4 regions of the Mogibacterium neglectum genome follow, and region 1 is predicted to be linked to each of the others. Evidence: predicted binding sites of a transcription regulator. Region 1 holds the regulator's gene; each other region holds the start of a gene.

Region 1 (3,594 bases):
TTAAACCAAACCACAAGCGGATCAATTTTCATGTTAGGAGATAATACGATTTTAGAAACATCTATCGCACTCTTAACCACCTCTTTGATAAGCCATAGGAAATAGATTATCAGTTTTGGATAATTAGCATGCAAAATAAAATATGTTCGATTAGATTTAAGCCCTCCGATGCGCAGAGAACCTACTACGAAACATGAAATCAAAAACGAGGAAACACATCCATAAATTATAAATTTAACTGTAAATATTCCTGACATCACGATCCACAGGAGTAATAACAAGCCATAGACCTCGAAAAAATTGAGGTATGGGTTGCTAGCCAGATGCCGGTCGCGAAAGAATTCCCTCATCTTTGCTTTAACCTTTCATTTGTAAAATTGATTGAATTGATAAGACATATTTTAGTATACATGATTATTGATAACCTTTAAAGGCTTTTGGTCTATTAACCATACATTATTGTATTATTTATCTTTTCGAGCTTAAAAATGTTCATAACCCGGTATTTCATCATCATTTCAATTGCAAACAACTGTTCGAAATGGTATAATGTAATGATTTTAGTATAGGGGGATAAACTAAAATGAAAGATTTTATCAAAGAGGGTCCAACGGTTACTATGTTCGTTCCATATGACTGTAACAATTGCTGCCCTTTCTGTGTAAATAAAGATGACTATAGAGACACATCATCGTTCAACCTAGATAGATGTTATAGGTCTCTCGACTTGCTGGACAAGATATTGCCACATAACGATATAGTGCTTACCGGAGGTGAACCTCTTGCAGACCTTGATGCGCTTCAGGACATCCTAGACCACATAAAAGATGGTCACCATATATATATAAATACAACACTACCAACCAATGAGGATCAGGATATCCATAAAGTCGCAGCTGTGCTTAATAAAAACAAAGATAAGATCAGCTGCATTAATGTATCTAGACACCTTAAGCATTACGTCAAGGAATGCTCCGATAAGATCTTCAATCTTCTTGAAGTCCCTCATCGCATTAACTGTGTGATCTTCCAGGATGCAACTGAAGCAGACACAAAGGAAAAGCTTCTCAAAGTACTGGATAGATTCTCTGGACATGAAATACAGCTACGAGCTAACTACTCCAAGCTGACGCTTGACAATGTGTTCGACACAGAACATGACGATTTATTCAAGCTAATCGATTCCATCGCTGAATATAAGGGACAACTCGAGAAAGAACTGTTCCGTACTGGCTTCCTATTTCAGCTTGGAGATAGCAGAATCACTTATCACAAAACACTTCCATACAGCAAAATCAATTGTAAGGTTGGTGATATTATCATCAGACAAACTGGTGAAATATATGATGATTGGAATAATTACGGCGAAGAGATGACACTTAACTCACTTACTTTATAGAGGATTTGACATGACAAAGGTTAAAAAAAGCGAAAAACGTCAGCAGCAAGTGCTCGCGTACATGAAGGAAACTATAAAGCTAAAGGGATTTCCCCCAACCGTTAGAGAGATTTGTGACGCTATAGGTATCAAATCAACTTCAACGGTATATAGCGATATCAAAGCACTAGAGGTCCAAGGGTTCATCAAAAAAGACCCTAGCAAACCTCGTGCACTGGCAATTGTTGATTCAATTAGCAAAGATACGAAGGAGCCTATGTTTGAGTCAGATGACATCAACATGGTGCAACTTCCTGTAATAGGAAACGTTGCAGCAGGTGTTCCGATTCTCTCCGAGCAAAATATTGAGGATAACATCCCATTCCCTGCTAGATTTATCGGTAATGGGAATAACTTCTTGCTGGTAGTACATGGTGACAGTATGGTTAATGTCGGAATAAATGATGGCGATTACTTAATCGTACAAGAAGGTCAGACCGCATCTAACGGCGATATTGTTGTTGCAATGGTAGACGGAGCATTTGAGACTGAGGCGACAGTTAAGAGGTTCTATAAAGAAAAGGGACATATAAGGCTGCAGCCTGAAAACGATTTCATGGAGCCTATAATTGTCGATTACTGTAAGATTGTCGGCAAGGTTAAGGGAGTCTTCAGATATTTTAACTAATATTTCACTTTATACGTACCCAAGGAGGAAACGATGACACAGAGTAACGAACATCACTACTCTAACGGCATAACTGATGCAAGAACACTCGGTTGGCCGAAAACTATTCTATTAGGACTTCAGCACACATTTGCCATGTTCGGCGCAACCGTGCTGGTTCCACTTCTCACAGGTTTAAGCATATCCACTACCCTTTTAATGGCAGGTCTTGGAACGCTGTTATTTCACCTTTTGACAAAAGGAAAGGTTCCAGCATTTCTCGGTTCTTCATTCGCATTTCTAGGTGGTTACGCAGCTGTGGCACCGCTTCAGAATGGTCACCCCAATACAGAAATGCTCCCATATGCTTGCGGAGGAGTAATTGTTGCAGGCTTAGTATATGTAATACTCGCTACACTTATAAAGCTATTTACGATTGAGAGGGTCATGAAATTCTTTCCTCCTGTAGTTACTGGACCAATCATCATCTCAATCGGTCTAATACTCGCACCATCTGCTATCAAGAATGCACAAACGAACTGGCTTCTAGCCATTGTTGCCCTCGCATCTATCATATTCTTCAATATGTGGGGACGTGGCATGGCAAAGATTGTACCAATAATCTTGGGTGTAATGATTTCATATTTAGTAGCACTAGCGATGGGACAGATTGATTTCTCGGGTATAAGCAAAGAGTCAATCGTTGCATTCCCTCCTATCATGATGGCTAAGTTTAATATAAGCGCTATTATCACAATCACTCCAATTGCTCTAGCGACAATGATGGAGCATATCGGAGATATATCCGCAATCAGTGCAACAACTGGTTATAACTACATTAAAGATCCAGGTCTACACCGCACGCTTCTCGGCGACGGACTTGCTACTATGCTCGCCTCTCTATTTGGCGGACCTGCTAATACAACATACGGTGAAAACACCGGTGTGCTTGCACTCACTAAGGTATACGATCCATTAGTAATAAGAATCGCCGCTTGTTTCGCGATAATACTCTCGTTCATACCAAAGTTTGCATTCATCATAGAAACCATTCCAGTAGCAATAATCGGCGGTGTTTCACTGATACTATATGGTATGATTTCTGCAGTCGGAATCAGAAACCTCGTTGAAAACCATGTTAATTACAAAAACACCAGAAACACAATAATCACTGCTCTCATTCTCGTATGCTCTCTAGGCTTCAACCAGATTGGCGGTATAACATTTACAGTTCTCAGTGTGAAAATCAATCTTTCAGGACTTGCTATTGCGGCTATAGTCGGCATTGTAGCTAATATGTTACTCCCTGGAAAAGATTATGAGTTTGACGAGGATAACGAAGACGATAAATTTCAAACATTTAAAGTTTAGTATTTTACCGACTTAAGATTTTTTATTAGCCGTGAGCTTTGTAATAGCCCACGGCTAATTTATATGATATAGGAGGTCATTATGCCTGCACATAACGCACACTATTTATTTGGAAGAACTGTTCTAAGCATGCTTCCTTCTGATACACAACGTGTAATCAATACAAACGCTGATTCAT
Region 2 (3,594 bases), 200 kb from region 1:
CACCTTCTGGAACGTAAGGCTCTCTTCTAAATGTTACGGCTCCATCTCCGCCTTTTCCAGATGTAATGATTATTTCAGCTCTATCTACAAACATTTATTTCTCCAATATATTAAAAATGACCCCTTAAATAAGGGGTCAATAAGTTTAAGCTTCTTCGCTATATACGCTGATCTGCTTTCTCTTCTTGTCAAATCTCTCAAACTTAACGTTTCCATCAATCTTTGCAAATAGAGTGTCATCTCCACCGATACCAACATTGTTACCAGGGTGGAACTTTGTTCCTCTCTGTCTAACGAGAATGCTACCAGCACTTACATACTGTCCCGCACCTATCTTAAGTCCCAAGCGTTTGGACTCGGAATCACGACCGTTCTTGGAACTACCTACTCCTTTTTTACTTGACATGACTAGTCACCTCCTATATTGAAATTCTTAATTACTTAGATTCAATTGCTGCAAGAATATCAGCCTTAGTAGCCTTTGAAGGAACTTCAACTCCGAGATTCTTAGCGATTTCTAGAAGCTCTTCCTTCTTCATAGATAGCGAAGCCTTTACCTCAGACTTCTCTGCCTTCTCTGTAGCCTTAGCTGGAGCTGCCTTCTTAGCTGTTGCGCCAATACTTGTAACCTTAACAAGAGTGTATGGCTGTCTATGGCCATTCTTTCTTCTGTAGTCCTTCTTCGCCTTGTACTTGAAGATAATAACCTTTTCATTCTTACCCTGCTCAAGCACTTCAGCCTGAACTGCACAACCCTCAACAAGTGGTGTGCCTACCTGAAGTTTGTCTCCTCCAACAGCTACAACCTCATCAAAGATAACTGTCTCTCCTACTGCAGCGCTAAGCTTCTCAACCTTTAGTACATCATTTTCCTGTACTCTATACTGCTTACCGCCTGTCTTAATAATTGCGTACATATTAATTCCTCCTCAAACCAGACTCGCCAGAATTGCGGGTGCTACGCTTAAAAACCCATCCTGTGCGGCTAACCGTCTGAATATAACATATTCTAGGACTTATGTCAAATCCTAGAACATGTTATATCATAATTATTAGATCACAACTCCATCTTCATCAACCTTAACCTCTTCTTCATCACTCCCATGAATTGCATCCATAATTTTAGCCTTTAGATTTTCAAGGATTTCCGGATGGGATATGAGGAATTCTTTTACATTTTCACGACCTTGACCTATTCTTTCACCTTCATAGCTATACCATGAACCGGCTTTATCAATAAATTTCATAGCGGTCGCAGTATCTAGTACATCTCCTGCAATAGAAATTCCTTCTCCATACATTATATCGAATTCCGCTATTTTGAATGGGGGCGCTACTTTATTTTTTACAATTTTAACTTTGGTTCTATTACCAATTGTCTCATCACCACGCTTGATAGAATCAGCACGTCTTACATCAAGTCGCATACTGGCATAGAACTTTAATGCTCTTCCTCCTGTAGTTGTCTCTGGATTACCAAACATAATCCCAATTTTCTCACGAAGCTGATTGATAAAAATAACACATGTATTAGTCTTGTTGACGGTTCCGGCAATCTTCCTCAGAGCTTGTGACATGAGTCTTGCCTGAAGACCAACATGCGAGTCACCCATATCGCCTTGAATTTCTGCTTTAGGAACTAGTGCAGCTACAGAATCAATTACTATAAGATCAATAGCTCCACTTCTTGCAAGCATATCGCAAATCTCAAGCGCCTGCTCTCCTGTATCAGGCTGCGATACTAGAAGGTCATCTACATCTACACCTAAATTCTTTGCATAAACAGGATCCAGAGCATGTTCAGCATCGATAAAAGCTGCCTTACCGCCAGCCTTCTGTGCTTCTGCGATACAGTGCAATGTAAGAGTGGTCTTTCCTGAAGATTCAGGTCCGTAAATCTCAACAATACGTCCACGTGGGACACCACCAATACCAGTAGCAACATCTAGAGATATAGACCCAGTAGAAATTCCTTCAATGTTATTATGAAGCCCTTCATCTCCAAGCTTCATGACTGCACCTTTGCCGAATGCCTTCTGAATCTCATCTAAAGCATGTTCAAGAGCCTTTTCTTTATCACTAACATTACCGATTATACTCTTGTCTTTACTTGACTTAACTGCCATAGCCCCTCCTATATATTCGAACATCTGTTCGCATTGTATAAAATCTTCTCTCATTTGTCAAGATTATATATTCTGTACACGATAACGGTCAAATTAAATATGAATATAAATCAAAAACAAAACCACTTTTTCAGTAAATTTTCACACTTTTATACATTTTGCAAATGCATTAGATTTTAAATACGATTTTTGTATCGCCTACTGCTAATTTAATGATTTTATATCTCTGTTATATTGAATACTTAAATTGAACCATTAATGATTTTATAAACAACTAAAAGCATCCTGAGTTTGAAAAAATTACGGTTCCATTTTCTGTCGTTTCTCTTGGTATTAATCTCGATAAATCCACTCTTATTACCAAGCTTATTACCACATGAGTATCCAATAAAGGCATTCCCATTTTCACGTCCTGCATCAGCTTCTGGTCCAGCATATCCTGTTATAGAAACGGCAATATCACTATCTGAAGACTTTTGTGCTCCTTTTGCCATTAAAATCGCAACTTCAGAACTTACCACAGAGCATTTTTCAATAATCTGTCTGTCCACCTCTAGAACTCCAACTTTTGCATCCTCACTATATGTAACAAATCCGTGTGAGAAAACATTAGATGCGCCTGGCACATCAGTTATACAAGATGCGAACTTGCCACCTGTGCATGATTCTGCAGATGATAATTTTAGGTTATTCTCTCTAAGCTGTCTAACGACAACTTCGGCAAGTTCCTCATCATTATAACTATATATATATTCTCCAATTATTTTATCAATTTCACGTATCATATTATCCACAGCTAATTTAGCATCTGTAATCGACTCATGCTGTGACGCTACACGTAGAGTGCACTCACCTTCTTTTGCATATGTCGCAATTGTAGGATCGTCTTGATTATCAATAACTGGCAGAAGCTTAGTTTCAAGGTCAGATTCACCTATCCCAATAGTTCTGATTACCCTATAATACATTTGCTTACTTGAAAATCGTTTTAAATAGTCTATAACGCAGTTTTCAAATAACCATTTCATCTCACGTGGTGGACCGGGTAGACAAATTGCACATTTTCCGTTCTTTTCAATGCCAAAAGCGGGTGCCGTTCCAGCTTCATTATGAAATACTTCCGCGCCTACGGGAATATATGCTTGCTTGCGATTATTTTCAGCCATAATACGATTTCTATCATCAAAATATGACTTTACTTCCCTATAGCACCTCTCATCAAAATACAGATCTACACCTATAGCCTCTGCAACTATTTCCTTGGTAAGATCATCCTGAGTTGGTCCTAGTCCACCTGTGCATATAATCATATTGCTTTCAACAAAGGTAGACTTAATTAACGCTTTTAACCTTCCAGGATTATCACCTACTACATGGTGATACATGACATTAAATCCCATTAAATTTAATTGATTTGAAATATATGTTGCATTTGTATTTACAGTCTGGCCAAAAAGTAATTCGGTTC
Region 3 (3,594 bases), 180 kb from region 1:
CCCCAATTCCATGGGATATGCCTGGTTATGATGACCAAGTGATTATGGCAGCTGGTGCCTTTGTACAAGGTTCTTCCATTGAATTAAGTGCTGATGCTCCACTCAGAGAGCCTTATATTGCTTACTATCAAGGCGGTCTTACTTATGAACATGCTAGATTCGGTATCATAAAAAGCTTGCAGGAGCTAGTGAACAGAGGCTTAATAGATGTCAACAAAGCACAAGGAGAAAACAGAATATAAGATTGAATGTACAGCGAAAGCTGCAATAACTGATTTAAAACAAGAGGCACATGCTAATACATGTAATATCTCTATTTCTAAACGGTTAATCGCCTTTGGTAAGCTATTTTTGCTTTTTGCTATATTAATTATTGTTCCACTCGTGCTATATCTCTTATATAAAGATACGTTGTTTAATAAGGCTTATTTGTCAAATATACAAAATAAACTTGATGATTTTAAAGGGTTTGCATTTATACCTCTAATATTCCTGCAAGTTATCCAAATCGTCATCTGTATCATACCAGGTCAACCAATACAGTTCGCATCAAGTTACTTATACGGGATACTAGGTGGTTTCTTAATTTCACTAGTAGGAGCTTTCATTGGAACAGTTATCACTTACTACCTTGCAAAATTTCTTGGTAGAGACGCTCTTCATATTATATTTGGCGAAGAAAAAGTTAAATCATATGTGAGAAAACTAAATAGTAGACGTGCTTATGTGATAATATTTCTCCTGTATTTAATACCTGGTGTTCCAAAAGACTTCACCAGCTATATTGCTGGTATTTCAAATATTAAACTAAGACCATTTATATTTCTATCGATACTTGGAAGATCTCCGGGAGTTCTTGAAAGCTTGCTATTCGGAACATTTTTAGCACATAGAAATTATCTTGGTATTGCTTTGCTGATTATTGCTAGCATCATTATTTTGCTGGTATGCTATATAAAACGTGACGTATTACTTAAATTTATTGACTCATATGAAGATTCGGAAGATAATTAAGAGGTTTCGATTATGGCTAAAAAAGAAAAGATTGAAAAAACTAATGCGATGAGGCAGCTAGATAGCGCTGGTATTTACCATGATATCAGTGAGTATGATTATGATGAATCTGATCTCTCTGGAGAACACGTTGCTGCAGCACTAGGAATATCTGAGGAAGAAATTTTCAAAACATTGGTAACCCATTCAAATACTGGAGAATATTTCGTATTTGTAATTCCGGTTGCATCTGAGTTAAATCTTAAAAAAGCAGCATCTGCAGCAGGTGTCAAGAAAATAGAGATGATTCATGTAAAAGAGCTACTTCCGCTAACAGGCTATGTTAGAGGTGGCTGCTCTCCAATAGGCATGAAAAAACTTTTCCCGACCTTCATTGATGAAACTGCAATACTGTATGATCAGATATATATATCGGCAGGAAAGAGGGGCGCACAGATAATAATTAATGGAGAAAAACTAGCTAAGTTTATCAATGCGTCTTTTGCAGATATAACAGCATAAAAGTCTAATGCTCACATAATATCTAACATACATATCTTTCCAAGCAATAAAGCAAGTAAAATCTATTATTATTTCGAATAACTTATCATCCTTAAGATGTTGTAAAGACTAACTTTCAGCATCTTTTTTTATTTTTTCAAACATTTGTTCTTTTTCTTATTGACTTTGAATATAGAAGGGGTTATACTATGAACATCACAAACAGAACATCTGTTCTTTTTAATTCAGAGATAATTAATACCATAGCTATAAGCTGCTAGTATCATATATACGGAGGTAATCATTATGAAAAAGAAATACAAAATTGTTTCACCAGTTAGATTTTTTATATTTGTCCTAGTAACAGTATTAAGCATGACTATGCTCGTGTACAGTTTACTAGGTTTCGCTACAACTGAAGCTGGTACTTCAGATACATATAGACAAGTTGAAGTTCAACAGAACGATACACTTTGGTCTATTGCTAATAAGTATAGTGGTAAATATGTTGATCCTCGCACCACAGTTAATAAGATATGCGAACTTAACGGTATATCTGCTTCTGATGTAAAGCCAGGAGATACTATTTTAATTCCAGTAGAGTCATAAAAAAAGTGAGACCGAAATTTCGCCTTAGAGACGTTTTTTTATGAGATAAGGATATATGACACCTCCATGTTATGGAAGGTATTCGAATACAGAGTATATATCCCTTATTATTACATAGGTATTGGTACAGTGTTATATCACTTGTTGTCAAATACATAAAGCTCCATTTACGAGGCTGCCATCAAGGCAGCCATATTTCTTGTTTCATAACTATTCCCAAAATTATGATTTTAGGAATAGTTATATCTCATTAGATTCATTTCCCCATCGATACTTATTTGCTTCACTATGATAATGCATTTATTTTCTTTACATATATTTCTATCTTTTTTAATTATTTTGTTTATAAAAAACTACCTAAACTAAATTGTTCAGGTAGTTTCCTTATCATTCGCAACATATCAATTACAGAAACATTTAATATATTTCGAAGCATCTCATAGTCATCATGGACTAAAAATTACACTTGGTATCTCTATCTATTATTTACTATCTTGTGTATCTTATCTATCAAAGCTCCAACGTAATATACACCCACAATCATCGCTACTCCGATTTCAATTGTCATCCTAATTAATGAAGTTGTTTCATCTAGATTCATCGATAGCATCGCTATCGCCCATCCTGCTAGGAAACTTGGCAGATATACATACCTGGGAAATTTTGCAGATATTATTACTGCAATAAATCCTAGTATAAATAAAGTAAACCAAAGTGTAAGATTCGCATTAAAAGACGTTTTTTGCATCAGGACTGTGGTAATTAATGACCATATTTCTCCAGCGATATATCCAGCTGCTATTTTAAAAGAGTCTTCGAATTTATTCCCATTTGCACCATATATGCCAGCAGCAATAAGAGCTATTGGTCCAACGTGCACTCCTATATATGGGCTTATTAAAGCCCATGTTGGAGGAAGAATTCCAACTAAGAGAGCAAGGGTAAGCACCTCTTTATACTTACCCTTGCCACTGTCGCGATTTAGGTTTTCCCTTTTACTCATATTATTTCCGTTCTTACCTCATTGTAATATAACCATGATAACCAGTCATATTATCTGATCTTGCTATATCTGATAAGAAAATTCCCGAGATTCCATATGACTTTTTGAGATATGGGAAATCCGTAGTTTCTCCCCAAGATGGCTTTCTTACTATTTTAGCAGCCTTTTCTGTCGCTGCTACCCACGCGGACTGACATGGGAACCACATTTCAACAACACGATCAAAATCACAGCCATTTATTTCTTTTATTATCTTGCTAGATAAACATCTTATTACTTCATCCTGTTCTGTATAGGCTGGTAAGAATTCTTCCTTAAGCCACTTATCTCCTTCTTCAAGAGTAACCCCCTCAGGGTAATGAACCATAAACTGCCATCTATAGTTTGGTCCATCTTCAACAGTTCTGCCTTCACCCTTAAAGTCTTCTTCCCACCATACCGGAATAAATGCAAATATAAATGGAACTGTACCTAATTCTTCGCTCCCT
Region 4 (3,594 bases), 330 kb from region 1:
GTACTTCCCTCTTCGAGATTCATGCCTTTTATCAAGGCATTGCTACCGTATTTCTCTCGTATTGCTAGCATAACCTCCTGCAATTCACATTCTTTAGAGTCATCTATACCGCAAGAGTCTAGTGAAAATATATCAATCTGCTCATCTTCATCTACTACCTTGATATCGTTGGCGGCTATGGTTATGCGCCTTATGTAAAGTGTCGGGTCTATCAGGCGATCAAAAGCTTTCTTCAAACTTCCTAAAATCTCCGCAGTGCAATTCGTAGCAATTCGGAGCCTAGCATTACCAGAAACAGTCTTGGGCATCATTCTTCCATAAAAATCAACCACAACCGAGCCATTATACTCTCCGTTTTCAAGGCTCTGTCCATCGAAGCTGATAAAAAAAGAAAAATGCGACGCCTTGAGTTTCTTCCGTACCATGTCCATGGATAGCTTATCAGCCATCTCGATAAATATATTGCGACCTTCTTCATGGGCATAAGCACGAGGCAGAACCTGCCCAGTAGAGAGCGAGTGAGCCGACGGTTTATATGACTTAATATCCGCCATAGTGCATGGCTCCTTCCCCCATGCATGATCTATCAAAATCTCCGCATCTACACCAAACACTTTATACAAATATTCCTCCTCATAAATCGATATGCGCGCTATATCTCCCATCGTATAAGCTCCGATTTTAGCAAGCCTATGGGCTTTACCACGTCCAATCTGCCAAAAGTCAGTTAGTGGCTTATGGTTCCAAAGGAGATACTTGTAAGATGTCTCGTTGAGCTCTGCAATCCTTACACCATCCTCATCAGCTTTGTTCTTCTTGGCAACTATATCCATACCAACCTTAGCCAAATACATATTAGTTCCAATTCCCGCAGTTGAAACTATTCCTGTCTCTACTAGCACAGCTTTGATTATAGTCATCGCCATCTCATGAGCTGCAGAAACCTTGTGGCGAATCGCCGCCTCCTCATACATGTGAAGGTAATGCGTTATATCCAGAAAGCATTAATCTATGCTATATACATGAATATCCTCCGAAGAAACAAATTTCATATATATGGAGTAAATTTCTGATGATATGCGCACGTACTCGGCCATCCGTGGTGGTGCTATGATGTATTCAATTTCATGACCACACTCTATCTCAGCTCTTCTTATCGCTTGCTTCGCCTCAAATAATCTAGGTCTACCTGGAACACCAATAACCTTTAGAGCAGGTGAAACCGCCAAACAGATTGTATTGTCAGACCTAGATTCGTCTGCGACGAGAAGTCTAGCCTCGAGCGGATTAAGCTCCCTCGCTATGCATTCGACAGATGCATAATAAGACTTCAGATCGATACACAGGTAAGTTCTGTTCCCCTCCAGTTCCTCCCAATTATTAAATATATTGATTGATGCTCTCTTATTCATCTTCGATCCCTGCTGATGACAAATACTTAGCTTGACTTTTTTGCTTGTCCCAATTATAGTGGATGCACAAACAAAAATCAAACATACGTTCTTTTATTTTTCCGCTAAATCTTTATGATTTTTGTTGAACTCCACTGACATAAAGGTGTTAAAAAATTTTTAATAGCTTTGTGAAACTTTCTTTCTACATTGACATGATAAATCGCCAGTGGTAAACTGAAAATGATTTTTAATTTCGGTTATCTCCCCATTTTTATATCGTCACCGATTCGATTCATAGAAGAATCGCGGTGCTCGGATAATTACAATAACCGATATTATTTTTGAAAAATCTGTATTTTTCACGTTACATAGCATGGAGGTTTTTATGAAACGTAACAAGCTTATTAAAATATTTGCAATTATGATGATTGCAATCCTTTCACTTGGTACACTTGCTAGCTGTGGCAGCAAGGAATCGAGCTCCAAGAAGCTCAAGATTGTCGTAACTACATTTCCTGAGTACGACTGGGTTAGAGAGATTCTCGGTGACAGAGTCAAGGACGTTGATTTGAAGTTACTTCAGAAGAATGGTACTGATTTGCACAGTTTCCAGCCTTCCGCTCAGGACATAAAGGATATATCAAATGCCGATATTTTCGTCTACGTTGGCGGTGAGTCTGACGAGTGGGTTTCTGATGTTCTCAAGAAGAAAAAGAACAAGGATCTCGTTGCAATCAACCTCATGGATGAGATGAAGGACAGCAAGAAGGCCGAGGAAGTTAAGGAAGGTATGCAGCCTGAGAAGGAGGATAAAGACGAAGGTGATGGTCATCATCATGAGAATGCTGAGGAAGTCGAGTATGATGAGCATGTATGGCTATCTCTCAAGAATGCAATTAAGCTCTGCCAGCCTATTGAGCAGGCAATTGCTAAAAAAGATAAGAAGCATGCAGATACTTATAAGAAGAACTTAGATGCTTATACAAAAAAGCTCCAGAAACTAGATAATAAATATGCTGAGGCTGTTAAAAATGCTAAGGTTAAGACTCTAATATTCGGAGACCGTTTCCCATTCCGTTACATGGTAGATGACTATGGTTTGAACTACTATGCTGCATTTGTCGGCTGCTCTGCTGAATCTGAGGCTAGCTTTGAGACAATTAGTTTCCTATCCAACAAGCTCAACCAGCTTAAGATAAAGCATGTTTTAACTATTGAGAACTCTGATCACAAGATTGCTAAGTCAGTAATTAAGAATGCTGACGGAACTAAGAGAGATATAAAGACTCTTGATTCGCTGCAGTCTATGAAGAAGGGTGACCTCAAGAAAAAGACTTACCTCAAGACAATGGAGAATAACCTCAAAGTCTTGCAGGAGGTTCTAAATAATTAGGTAATTAATAGGAGAATAAATTAAACAAAATGGTAAGAGAGACTAGGGACTCTTCATTTAGTATCATTTGCGAGGGGCTTGCTGTCGGATATTCAGGCAAGCCCCTCTGTAATGGATTCGATTTGGAGATTAATAACGGAGATTATATTTGTATTGTAGGAGAAAACGGTGCCGGAAAATCGACCTTGATTAAGACCTTGGTGGGTTTGATTCCGTCGATTAACGGCAAGGTATTATTGCGTGGCGATGTCGATAAGAGTGATATCGGCTACCTGCCGCAGCAGCGTGAGATGCAGAAAGATTTCCCGGCTTCCGTATGGGAAGTCGTACTATCTGGATGCCTGGATAGACTTGGATTCAGGCCTTTTTATGGGAATAAGGAGCGAAAGCTTGCCGCTGATGCTATCCGAGAGCTTGACCTCGAGGATATTAAGAACGAGAGCTTTCGCGAACTTTCTGGTGGGCAGCGGCAGCGCGTGCTCCTCGCACGCGCCATAGCCGGCTCCAAGAAAGTGCTGGTTCTGGACGAGCCGATCACCGGGCTCGACCCGGTGGCCGCTGCCCATCTGTACTACCTGCTAGATAGACTGAATCAGAGCGGAACCACAATCATAACCATATCGCACGATATCAGCAAAGCGCTAGCTGCAGCTAATAAGCTTCTTATAATGAGCGATACGCCTCACTTAGCTTCAGAAGCAGAGAGGAGGGCGATTCTAGATGTCTAATATTTCAGAACAATTACACATGTATTTTTCTCACTCCTTCGTCCTATATGCATTAATCGTCGGTGTATCAATAGCCCTC

The links. Region 1 encodes LexA, which represses DNA repair genes until DNA is damaged. Its sites were predicted from a motif close to AGAACANNTGTTCT; they were not measured.
Region 2: a site for LexA is predicted at 2,144-2,157, ahead of recA (recombinase RecA). Genes of this name have one in related genera too.
Region 3: a site for LexA is predicted at 1,719-1,732, ahead of yneA (cell division suppressor protein YneA). Genes of this name have one in related genera too.
Region 4: a site for LexA is predicted at 1,491-1,504, ahead of QU661_RS08340 (Y-family DNA polymerase). Genes of this name have one in related genera too.

What each region holds. Positions count from the first base shown of each region.
Region 1 is NZ_CP128647.1:1,072,767-1,076,360, forward strand. It holds gene QU661_RS05050 (Na+/H+ antiporter subunit E) at 1-257, opposite strand, end outside; gene QU661_RS05055 (radical SAM protein) at 584-1,399, shown strand; gene lexA (transcriptional repressor LexA) at 1,410-2,066, shown strand; gene QU661_RS05065 (uracil-xanthine permease family protein) at 2,100-3,416, shown strand; gene QU661_RS05070 (zinc dependent phospholipase C family protein) at 3,498-3,594, shown strand, end outside.
Region 2 is NZ_CP128647.1:869,023-872,616, reverse strand. It holds gene obgE (GTPase ObgE) at 1-94, opposite strand, end outside; gene rpmA (50S ribosomal protein L27) at 146-406, opposite strand; partial or broken gene rplU (50S ribosomal protein L21) at 612-917, opposite strand; gene recA (recombinase RecA) at 1,053-2,126, opposite strand; gene QU661_RS04070 (competence/damage-inducible protein A) at 2,369-3,594, opposite strand, start outside.
Region 3 is NZ_CP128647.1:888,316-891,909, reverse strand. It holds gene QU661_RS04180 (methionine gamma-lyase family protein) at 1-242, shown strand, start outside; gene QU661_RS04175 (TVP38/TMEM64 family protein) at 208-1,014, shown strand; gene ybaK (Cys-tRNA(Pro) deacylase) at 1,027-1,515, shown strand; gene yneA (cell division suppressor protein YneA) at 1,801-2,103, shown strand; gene QU661_RS04160 (DUF1097 domain-containing protein) at 2,579-3,106, opposite strand; gene QU661_RS04155 (acetyl-CoA hydrolase) at 3,120-3,594, opposite strand, start outside.
Region 4 is NZ_CP128647.1:1,402,596-1,406,189, forward strand. It holds gene QU661_RS06525 (DinB/UmuC family translesion DNA polymerase) at 1-920, opposite strand, end outside; gene QU661_RS08340 (Y-family DNA polymerase) at 1,005-1,412, opposite strand; gene QU661_RS06530 (metal ABC transporter substrate-binding protein) at 1,780-2,787, shown strand; gene QU661_RS06535 (metal ABC transporter ATP-binding protein) at 2,817-3,515, shown strand; gene QU661_RS06540 (metal ABC transporter permease) at 3,508-3,594, shown strand, end outside.